Actinoalloteichus hymeniacidonis: one gene and its partner. The main gene of each other region encodes a partner of the protein of the gene in region 2 in a complex. Links are inferred from orthologs where the notes say so. Each region holds a gene or a part of one and is shown on either strand. Other genes may lie near its edges.

Region 1 (2,929 bases), 3.8 Mb from region 2 along the record:
CCTTGGTCATCGTCGAGACCAATCGGGCGTCGGTGCCGTCGGCGTGGCCTGCCGACACGAGCAGTTCCAGGCCGGTCACGGGGTAGTCGGCGACCCGGCGGATCGAGTCGATGTTCACGTTCTGGGCGGCCAGTCCGCGCGCGACCATGGTGAAGGCCCTGGCGCTGAGCGGGCTGCCGAGCACCACCAGGGCGTGGGTGGAGACCTGTCGGGCGTTGTCGGGCTGCTGATCGCCGATGACGACCTCGACCTGCATTCCGACGCTGGCCATCGCCTGCTCGACCGACTCCTGCAGGCCCTCGGGGTCGTGGGTGGTCTCCACCACGACGCCGAGTACCAGCCTGCCCCGGATGACCACCTGGTCGACGTCGAGCACGTCGACGCCGTGTCTGGTCAACGCCGCGAAGAGCACCGAGGTGACCCCTGGCTTGTCCAGGCCCGTCACGGTCATCAGAACTGCGGTCGATCCTGTCGCTGTCACTGTTTTCCGCTCCTCATGGCCATGGCTTCCTGCACATGACCGAACAAAACGAGCCCCGTGACCGGCTGGAGGCTGGCCACGGGGCTCGTTGTCAGGACTAGCGGGGAACCGCTCGAGACGAAGGGATCACCTGTCGCGAGGGTCGTCCGTCTTCTCCTCGTCGGGCTGTACCGCGTGGGTCAGCCGTTCGGAGGGCGCTGGCGGGCCGTCTAGCTCGCCGCTGGAACCGTGTTTTCCGCCGGTGTGCGCCTCGATGCGCATCCGCTCCACCATATGCGGATAGTGCAGTTCGAAGGCAGGCCGCTCGGAACGAATCCTGGGCAGCTCGGTGAAGTTGTGCCGAGGCGGCGGGCAGCTCGTCGCCCACTCCAGCGAGTTTCCGTAGCCCCACGGGTCGTCGACGGTGACGATCTCGCCGTATCGGTAGCTCTTGAACACGTTCCACAGGAACGGCAGCGTCGACGCGCCGAGCACGAACGCCGCGATCGTGGAGACCATGTTCAGCGTGGTGAACCCGTCTTCCGGTAGGTAGTCGCCGTACCGGCGGATCATGCCCTCGTTGCCCAGCCAGTGCTGCACCAGGAACGTACCGTGGAAGCCGAGGAAGGTCAGCCAGAAGTGCAGCTTGCCCAGCGCCTCGTCCATCATCCGGCCGGTCATCTTCGGGAACCAGAAGTAGATCCCGGCGAAGACCGCGAACACGATCGTGCCGTAGAGGACGTAGTGGAAGTGGGCCACCACGAAGTAGGTGTCGGTGACGTGGAAGTCGATCGGCGGGGACGCCAGCAGCACGCCGGAGAGACCACCGAAGAGGAAGGTGACCAGGAATCCGATGCTGAACAGCATGGGAGTCTCGAAGGTCAGCTGGCCTCGCCACATCGTGCCGATCCAGTTGAAGAACTTCACACCGGTCGGCACCGCGATCAGGAAGGTGGTGATCGCGAAGAACGGCAGCAGCACGGCGCCGGTGGCGTACATGTGGTGCGCCCACACCGTCACCGACAGGGCGGCGATCGCCAGCGTGGCGAAGACCAGACCCTTGTAGCCGAACAGCGGCTTGCGACTGAAGACCGGGAAGATCTCGGAGACGATGCCGAAGAACGGCAGCGCGACGATGTAGACCTCGGGGTGTCCGAAGAACCAGAAGAGGTGCTGCCACAGGATGACCCCGCCGTTGGCCGGGTCGAACACGTGGGCACCGAGATGCCGATCGGCCATCAGCCCCAGCAGGGCAGCGGTCAGGATCGGGAAGGCCATCAGGATCAGCAGGCTGGTGACCAGGATGTTCCAGGTGAAGATCGGCATCCGGAACATCGTCATACCCGGTGCGCGCAGACAGACCACCGTGGTGATCATGTTGACCGCACCGAGGATGGTGCCCAGACCACTGACGACCAGACCGGCGATCCACAGGTCGGCACCGAGGCCGGGCGAGTGGATGGCGCTGGACAGCGGCGTGTAGGCGAACCAACCGAAGTCGGCGGCGCCACCGGGGGTCAGGAACCCGCCGATCACGATCAGACCGCCGAACAGGTACAGCCAGTACGAGAACGCGTTGAGTCGGGGGAACGCCACGTCGGGCGAACCGATCTGCAGCGGCAGGATGAAGTTCGCGAACCCGAAGAGGATCGGGGTGGCGAACAGCAGCAGCATGATCGTGCCGTGCATGGTGAACAGCTGGTTGTACTGCTCCAACGAGAGGAACTGCATACCCGGTACCGCAAGCTCGGCCCGCATCAGCATCGCCATCGCGCCGCCCACCATGAAGAAGGCGAAAGCGGTGACGAGATAGAAGATGCCGATCTGCTTGTGGTCGGTAGTACGCATCGCACTCAGCAGGAAGGAGCCCTTCGGCGCTTTACGCGCCGGATACGGGCGTGTCGCAATCGGCTGGGGAGCGACGGCCGTCACGGTGCCTCCTGCACTGGCCTCTTAGACCTATCTTCACCTGCGTCAGCGGACCGGATGGACCGCACACGCTCGTGTCGGATCGTAAACTGCGGCTTCCGACCGGGCGCACTCGGGCCGTAGCCGGCCTAGTCATCAGCCGAGCATTCCTACCCCATGCGCACCGTCGGTGCGCCATACGCCTACCTCACGACCGGCCGAGGCGGTCGAACGGACGCCGATCATCGGCGCGCCGTCGGTGAGGATCGATGCAGGCGCGCGGCCGGATCGGCGGCCGCCACGCCCAGCCGGTCGCCTGCGATCGGTGGCGCGCACGGCGGCGGACAGGCAAGGTTGAGAACCGGAGACAATGTATTCGGCACCGACCCACATCAGACGACGCACTTCACCACATCCGCGCTAAACATGGTCTGAATGGCCGCGCAATACCGACGAACGGGTGATTTAGACCCACTGTCACAGAGTGTCGGCAGCTCCATCAAGATAGGTATGCTGATCAATCGATTTCGAGCGTGAATCGAGGAGCTCGATGGCCTCCTT
Region 2 (7,220 bases):
ACAACATCTTCCAGAACGTCATCGACGAGCCCGGCGCCTTCGTCGGTCGGTGTGCCGAGCTGTGCGGTACCTACCACTCGATGATGAACTTCGAGGTGCGTGCGCTGCCCGGTGACCAGTACGACCAGTACATGGATCTGCGGGCGCAGGAGAACTCCACGACCGGTGAGCTCTACACGGCGTCCGAGGCACTGACCGAGATGGACTGCGGCGAGCTGTGCGCGCCGAAGGCGGTCACCACCTATCCGTTCGACACGGACCGCACCTCCCGCGAGGCCAACTCGCGCGAGCAGAACTGACTGCCGTAGGCCTGGTAGAGACACTGAGAGTGAGGACTCGATGAAGATCGAGGCGTGGATCTTCGAAGGCACGGCGCTGTTCGCCTTCATCGTCGCGGTCATCTACGGATTCTGGGCGGGCGAGCCGGTCGGTACGGTCGCACTCGCCCTGACCGGTGGGCTCGCCCTACTGGTGGGCACCTACTTCCGGTTCGTGTCCCGGCGGATGAAGGCTCGTCCCGAGGACGACCCGGAGGCCGAGATCAGCGACGGCGCGGGCGAGCTCGGCTTCTTCAGCCCGGGCAGCTACTGGCCCTTCGGGCTGGCGGCGAGCTGCGCGCTGGCCGGTCTGGCACTGGCGATGTTCCACATCTGGATGCTGATCGCCGCAGGCGCCGTCCTGCTGATCACGATCGGCGGGCTGCTGTTCGAGTACCACCGCGCTCCCGCCGGACACTGATCGACCAGCTCGACCACGCGATCTCACCATGAGCCCGTCCCCACTGGGGACGGGCTCATGGTCGTCTATAGGCAGATGTTCCGATCGAGGACGGCTTGGCTGTCGAACCGGAGCGGGATAGGCGCCCGCAGCCGCGGGTCGGAGCGACCGAGATTCCGTTGACGAGACAACACTCGAAGCGCGGTTACCGGGCCTGGGATCGCCGCTGGCGAGCTGGAACGCATCGAGGCCTGGGACAACACCGGAAGTCGGTTCCCGCCCGCAGGCCTCGATCGTCAGGACGTGAGTTGTTCGCGGATCTCCGTCGAACGGGTCACCCAGCGGCCCAGCAGCTCCGCTGCCGCGCCGGAGTCGATGACCTCGGCGGCGCGATCCAGGCCGGCCCGCAGCGTCTCGGTCAGATCACCGGGGAAACCATCGTGCGCGGCCAGTGCGCCTGCGGCGTTGAGCAGTACGGCATCCCGGACCGGGCCGGGCTTGCCCGCCACCAGCTCCTGCACGACCGCCATGTTCTGGTTGACGTCGCCGCCCCGCAGATCCTCGGCGGTCGCGGGCGCCAGTCCCAACGCTGCGGGGTCGATGACGACCTGCCGGACCGTCCCGTCGTGCACCACCCAGGCGGTGGAGGTCGTCGTGGTGGTCAGCTCGTCGAGTCCGTCGTCGCCGCGAACCACCAGCACCGACTGTCCACGGTCGGCGAAGACCTCGGCCAGCACCGGAGCCATCCGCTGGTCGGCACAACCGATCAGGCCCGCGTGCGGGCGGCCGGGATTGGTCAACGGACCGAGCAGGTTGTAGGCGGTGCGGATGCCGATCTCCCGACGAGGACCCGCCGTGACCCGCCACGCCGGGTGGAAGACCGGCGCGAAGCAGAACCCGATGCCCAGGTCCTCGATGCAGGTCCGCACGCCCTCCGGCGGCAGATCGATGACGACGCCGAGCGCCTCCAGCACGTCGGCGGTGCCGCAGCTCGACGAGGAGGCGCGGTTGCCGTGCTTGATCACCGGCACGCCTGCTGCTGCGACGACGATGGTCGTCATCGTGGAGATGTTCACGGTGTTGGCACGGTCGCCACCGGTGCCGACGATGTCGATCGCATCGATGTCGAGGTCGATCCGATGGGCGCGAGCCAGCATCACCTCGGCCATGCCACGGATCTCGTCGGGCGTCTCGCCCTTGGACCGCAGTCCCACGGCGAAACCGGCGATCTGGGCTGCGGTCGCCTGCCCGGTCATCACCTGGTCCATCGCCCAGGTGGCGGCCTCGATGCTGAGATCCTGCCCGGTGACCAGCTGCGTCAGCAGCGAAGCCCAGGTGTACGGAGTCTGTCCAGCGTGCTCGGGCATGCCGGGAATCCTTTTCAGCCGTTCGAGACGGAAATCCTGCTCATCGACCGCAGCACCTCTGCCACGGTCTCTGCGGCGGCCAGCGGGTCGAGCGGGTGCACCAGCACCGCGTCGGCCTGCGACCAGGTGGCGAGCCATCGGTCGTCCTTGCGGCGAACCGCGACGACGATCGGTGGGCAGTCGTCGATCTCGTTCTTGAGCTGGCGGGAGATGCCCATCCCACCGGTCGGCTGTGCCTCGCCGTCCAGGATCAGCAGGTCTGCCTGACCCTCGTCGACGATCGACAGCACCGAGGCGATGCCGTCGGCCTCGAGGTAGCGCACCCGGCCGACATCGGCGGCGGGCCTGCGTCCGACCGCGGTCATGATCGACTCACGGACCTCAGGGCGGTGGCTGAACACCAGGATGGTCGTGATGCTCGTGCTCATCTGCGCAGAACCCTTCGGCGACGTCGGTCGTTCGAGTCTTCAGATGCTAGCCGCCCGCCCTGGTCGATCTGAAGGGCATCCCATCCCAGGGCGTCACCGCCCAGCCGCTGGGCGAGGCCCGCCATCCGCGATCGGGCCTGCGCACAGTGCAGCGCATCCAGTCGTTGGACCCGCACCGCCTCGAAGGAGACCAGGTCCGGGGCCTCGGCCCGTCCGGAGCCGCGAGGTCGTCCGGTGGTGGCGGGTGTCACGCCGGGCGTCGGCCGCTGCGAGGTGGTGATCTCGGCCGCATCCGGGATGGCCTCGCTCGCGGAACCCGCCGGATCGGCTGCATCGGATGCGGGCTCGTCGGATTCCGCGTCGGTCGGCCCCGCCGGGGCATCCGTCGGCGCCGGATCCCGATCCGCCACCGCGTGCAGGGTCCAGTCCTCCTGCGCGAGGATGCGCGCGGCCTCCGCCGTGGCCTCGGCGGGCAGCAGCAGATGGTGGCGCAGTACGCAGGGCAGCTCGGGCGCCCACGCCGTCGACCTGGCCAGCGCCGAGGAATCGGCCTCGGCGGGATCGAAGGCCGTGACCACCACGACGAGCCGGGGATCGGTCGGATCCAGCTCCGGTTCCCGATCTCCACGACCTCGGCCAAGCAGTCGTCGCCACCACGGTGCTCGCTGATCGGACAGCGTCCTCACCACTCTCTTCTCGCCATGCCCGCGCGCGCGTTGGCACTGATCGCCGCGCCGGAGGAGGACCCGGCACGACATCCGGAGTTCTCGCAAGTAATAATGCGTCGCGTGACAACGGCATCGCCTCCCATCGCCCAGCGGGTGCATTCGCTGAACCGACCCAACATGGTCAGCGTCGGCACGATCGTGTGGTTGTCCAGCGAGCTCATGTTCTTCGCTGGACTCTTCGCGATGTTCTTCACGGTGAAGGCGCAGCACGACGGTCCAACGTGGCCGCCGGAACCCTCCGAGCTCAACCTCGGGTATGCGCTGCCCTTCACGATCATCCTCGTGGCGTCCTCGTGGACCTGCCAGCTCGGTGTGTTCGCTGCGGAACGAGGCGATGTCTTCGGCCTGCGGCGCTGGTACACCCTCACCCTGGTTCTCGGCACGATCTTCGTCGCCGGTCAGGCGGGTGAGTACTACACGCTGATCACGGCGCACGACACCACCATCTCGTCCTCGCCATTCGGCACCGTCTTCTACATGACGACCGGGTTCCACGGGTTGCACGTCATCGGCGGTCTCATCGCGTTCGTGTTCCTGCTCATGCGCACCAAGATGAGCAAGTTCACGCCCGCCCAGGCGACCTCGGCGATCGTCGTGTCCTATTACTGGCACTTCGTCGACATCGTGTGGATCGGGCTCTTCGCCGTCATCTACCTGGTCCCTTGACGCCGATCGACTAGAAGCCGGAACTCGACAGCAAGGGTTGTGCAGCACACATGACCACCACTGAAAAGCCGCGGAGCACCTTCCGCTCCAAGCTCCGCAGGCGGATCTCGGGCGTGCTGGCGCTGGGTGTGGCACTGGCGGCAGCAGGCGCGCTCTACACCGCCTTCATGCCCAAGCCGCACGTTGCGCAGGCCGCAGAACAGGCCGAACTGGCTCAGCAGGGCGAGGATCTCTACAACACCGCCTGCATCAGCTGCCATGGTTCGAACCTCGAGGGTGTCCAGGACCGAGGACCGAGCCTGATCGGCGTCGGCGAGGCGTCCGTGCACTTCCAGGTCTCGACGGGCCGGATGCCGATGGTTCGCCAGGAAGCCCAGGCGCTGCGCAAGCCCTCGATGTACAGCTCCGAGGAGATCGAGGCGCTGGGGGCCTACATCCAGGCCAACGGCGGCGGGCCGGAGACTCCCGAGGCACGCGGCGCCGACCTGCGGGGTGACAACCCCGCGCGCGGCGGTGAGCTGTTCCGGCTCAACTGCGCGTCCTGCCACAACTTCACCGGTCGGGGCGGCGCGCTGTCCTCCGGCAAGTTCGCGCCGAACCTCGACGGGGTCAGCGAGGAAGAGATCTACACCGCGATGCAGACCGGCCCGCAGAACATGCCGGTGTTCTCCGATCGGCAGCTGACGCCGACGGAGAAGGAGGACATCATCGCCTACGTCAAGTCCGTCACCGACGGCAACAACAACCCGGGCGGACTGGCGCTCGGCGGGTTCGGTCCCGCCGTCGAGGGTGTCGTCGTCTTCGTGGTCGGGATTGCGGCGCTCATCGGCGTCTCCCTCTGGATCGGAGCCAAGCAATGAGCGACCCGGGCAAGGGCGTCCCCAGCGACGCCGAGCTCGCGGAGATGAGCCGGGACGAACTCGTTCGTCTCGGTACCGAGCTGGACGACGTCGAGCTCGTCAAGTACCGGGACCGGTTCCCCGTCGAGGGCACGCGGGCCGAGAAGCGAGCCGAGCGCCAGGTGGCGATGTGGTTCGTGCTGGCGGGTCTGTCGGGCCTGGCCTTCCTCGGCCTCTACCTGTTCTGGCCGAACGAGTACCGCAGCCCCTTCGCGGACGACCACTTCATCTACGCGCTGTACACGCCGCTGATCGGAGCCAGCCTCGGACTGTCGGTGCTGTCGATCGGTATCGGCGTCATCGCCTACGCCAAGAAGTTCGTCCCCGAGGAGGAGGCCGTCCAGCAGCGACACGAGGGCGGCTCCGCAGCGGTGGACAACAAGACGACCGCCGCTCTGCTGGCCGACGCGGGCAACCGCAGCGGCATCGCTCGTCGGTCCATGATCAAGCGCTCGGCCGGCTTCGGCGCCGGTGTCTTCGGTCTGGGTGTCGGCGTCTTCGCCCTGGGTGGCCTGGTCAAGAACCCATGGGCCGAGGGTGAGACGCCGAACTCGCTGTGGCACACCGGTTGGATGCACCAGGGCGACGAGAAGGTCTACCTGCGCAGGGACACCGGCGACCCCGGCGAGGTCTCGCTGGTCCGCCCGGAGGACATCAAGGCCGGTGGCTTCGAGACCGTCTTCCCGTTCCGCGAGTCCGAGCGCGGTGACCACGACGCGCTGTACTACGCGCTGCGTCGGTCCGACAACCCCGTGATGCTCATCCGGCTTCGCCCGGGTTCGGAGCCGGTCAAGCGCAAGGGGCAGGAGGACTTCAACTACGGCGACTACTACGCCTACTCGAAGATCTGCACCCACCTCGGCTGCCCGACCTCGCTGTTCGAGCAGCAGACGGGGCGCCTGCTCTGCCCGTGCCATCAGTCGCAGTTCGACGTGGTGAACACCTACGCCAAGCCTGTCTTCGGTCCGGCTACGCGGTCGTTGCCGCAGCTGCCGATCGACATCGACGAAGAGGGCTACCTGGTGGCGCGAAGCGACTTCATCGAGGCCGTGGGCCCTGGCTTCTGGGAGCGTAAGTCATGAGCTCGATCACCACGCCGACGAAGCCGAAGAGCTTCGGGGTGCGTGCGGCGGGAGCGGCCGCGACCTGGACCGATGACCGATTCCACATGTCCAGGGGAATCCGCAAGCAGCTCAACAAGGTCTTCCCGACGCACTGGTCCTTCATGCTCGGTGAGATCGCGCTGTACTCCTTCATCGTATTGCTGCTCACCGGCACCTACCTGGCGCTGTTCTTCGACCCGTCGATGGCGCACGTCGAGTACCAGGGCTCGCTGGAGAACATGCGGGGCATCGAGATGTCCCGGGCCTACGCGTCCGCGTTGGACATCTCCTTCGAGGTGCGCGGCGGTCTGTTCGCCCGCCAGGTGCACCACTGGGCGGCACTGCTGTTCATGGCGGCGATCGTCGTCCACATGCTGCGGGTGTTCTTCACCGGTGCGTTCCGCAAGCCCCGTGAGATCAACTGGGTCATCGGCATCCTGCTGTTCATCATGGGCTTCTTCGAGGGCCTGACCGGCTACTCGCTGCCGGACGACCTGCTCTCGGGTACCGGCCTGCGGATCGTCTCCGGCATCACGATGTCGATCCCGGTGATCGGTACCTGGGCGAACTGGGCGATCTTCGGCGGGGAGTACCCCGGTACCGAGATCATCCCGAGGTTCTACACGCTGCACATCCTGTTGCTGCCCGCGTTGATCCTGGGTCTGATCGCGGTGCACCTCGGTCTGGTCTGGTACCAGAAGCACACCCAGTTCCCCGGCGTGGGCCGCAAGGAGAACAACGTCGTCGGCGTCCGGATCATGCCGGTCTTCGCCCTGAAGGCGGGTGGCTTCTTCGCCGTCGTCGCCGGTGTGCTGGCGATCATGGGCGGCATCTTCCAGATCAACGCGATCTGGAACATCGGCCCGTACAACGCCTCGCAGATCAGCGCGGGCTCGCAGCCCGACTGGTATGTGATCTGGCTGGACGGCATGACCCGGATCTGGCCGTCCTGGGAGCTGTATCTGGGTAACTACCTGGTACCGGCCACGTTCTTCCCAGCGGTACTGGGCATGGGGTTGATCTTCACGATCGCGGGTGCCTATCCGTGGATCGAGAAGAAGTTCACCAAGGACGACGCGTACCACAACCTGTTGCAGCGTCCGAGGGACGTCCCGGTGCGGACCAGCCTCGGTGCCATGGCGTTGACGTTCTTCATGATCCTGATGATCACCGGAGCCAACGACATCATCGCGGAGCAGTTCAACATCTCGCTGAACGCGATGACCTGGTTCGGCAGGTTGGGTGTGCTGTTGCTGCCCCCGATCGCCTACTTCATCACCTACCGGATCTGTATCGGCCTGCAACGCGCCGA

The links.
Region 1: the proteins of ctaE (region 2) and ctaD are in contact, whole or in part, in a solved structure (PDB 7CUB), measured with the Escherichia coli proteins. The link is inferred for Actinoalloteichus hymeniacidonis from one-to-one orthologs.

Annotation. Positions count from the first base shown.
Region 1 is NZ_JACHIS010000001.1:4,955,739-4,958,667, forward strand. It holds ctaD (aa3-type cytochrome oxidase subunit I), read right to left. Parts: upstream 2,393-2,929; coding sequence 608-2,392; downstream 1-607. Other genes in the region: serB (phosphoserine phosphatase SerB), read right to left, coding at 1-451; BKA25_RS20810 (SAM-dependent methyltransferase), read left to right, coding at 2,919-2,929. UniProt on the Escherichia coli protein: Cytochrome bo(3) ubiquinol oxidase is the terminal enzyme in the aerobic respiratory chain of E.coli that predominates when cells are grown at high aeration.
Region 2 is NZ_JACHIS010000001.1:1,197,052-1,204,271, forward strand. Bases 2,352-5,098 are described here. They hold ctaE (aa3-type cytochrome oxidase subunit III), read left to right. Parts: upstream 2,352-3,291; coding sequence 3,292-3,906; downstream 3,907-5,098. Other genes in these bases: BKA25_RS05465 (hypothetical protein), read right to left, coding at 2,352-2,512; qcrC (cytochrome bc1 complex diheme cytochrome c subunit), read left to right, coding at 3,957-4,766; qcrA (cytochrome bc1 complex Rieske iron-sulfur subunit), read left to right, coding at 4,763-5,098. Also shown: ctaC (aa3-type cytochrome oxidase subunit II), read left to right, coding at 1-299; BKA25_RS05455 (cytochrome c oxidase subunit 4), read left to right, coding at 340-738; trpD (anthranilate phosphoribosyltransferase), read right to left, coding at 1,014-2,084; more of BKA25_RS05465, read right to left, coding at 2,099-2,351; more of qcrA, read left to right, coding at 5,099-5,887; qcrB (cytochrome bc1 complex cytochrome b subunit), read left to right, coding at 5,884-7,220. UniProt on the Escherichia coli protein: Cytochrome bo(3) ubiquinol terminal oxidase is the component of the aerobic respiratory chain of E.coli that predominates when cells are grown at high aeration.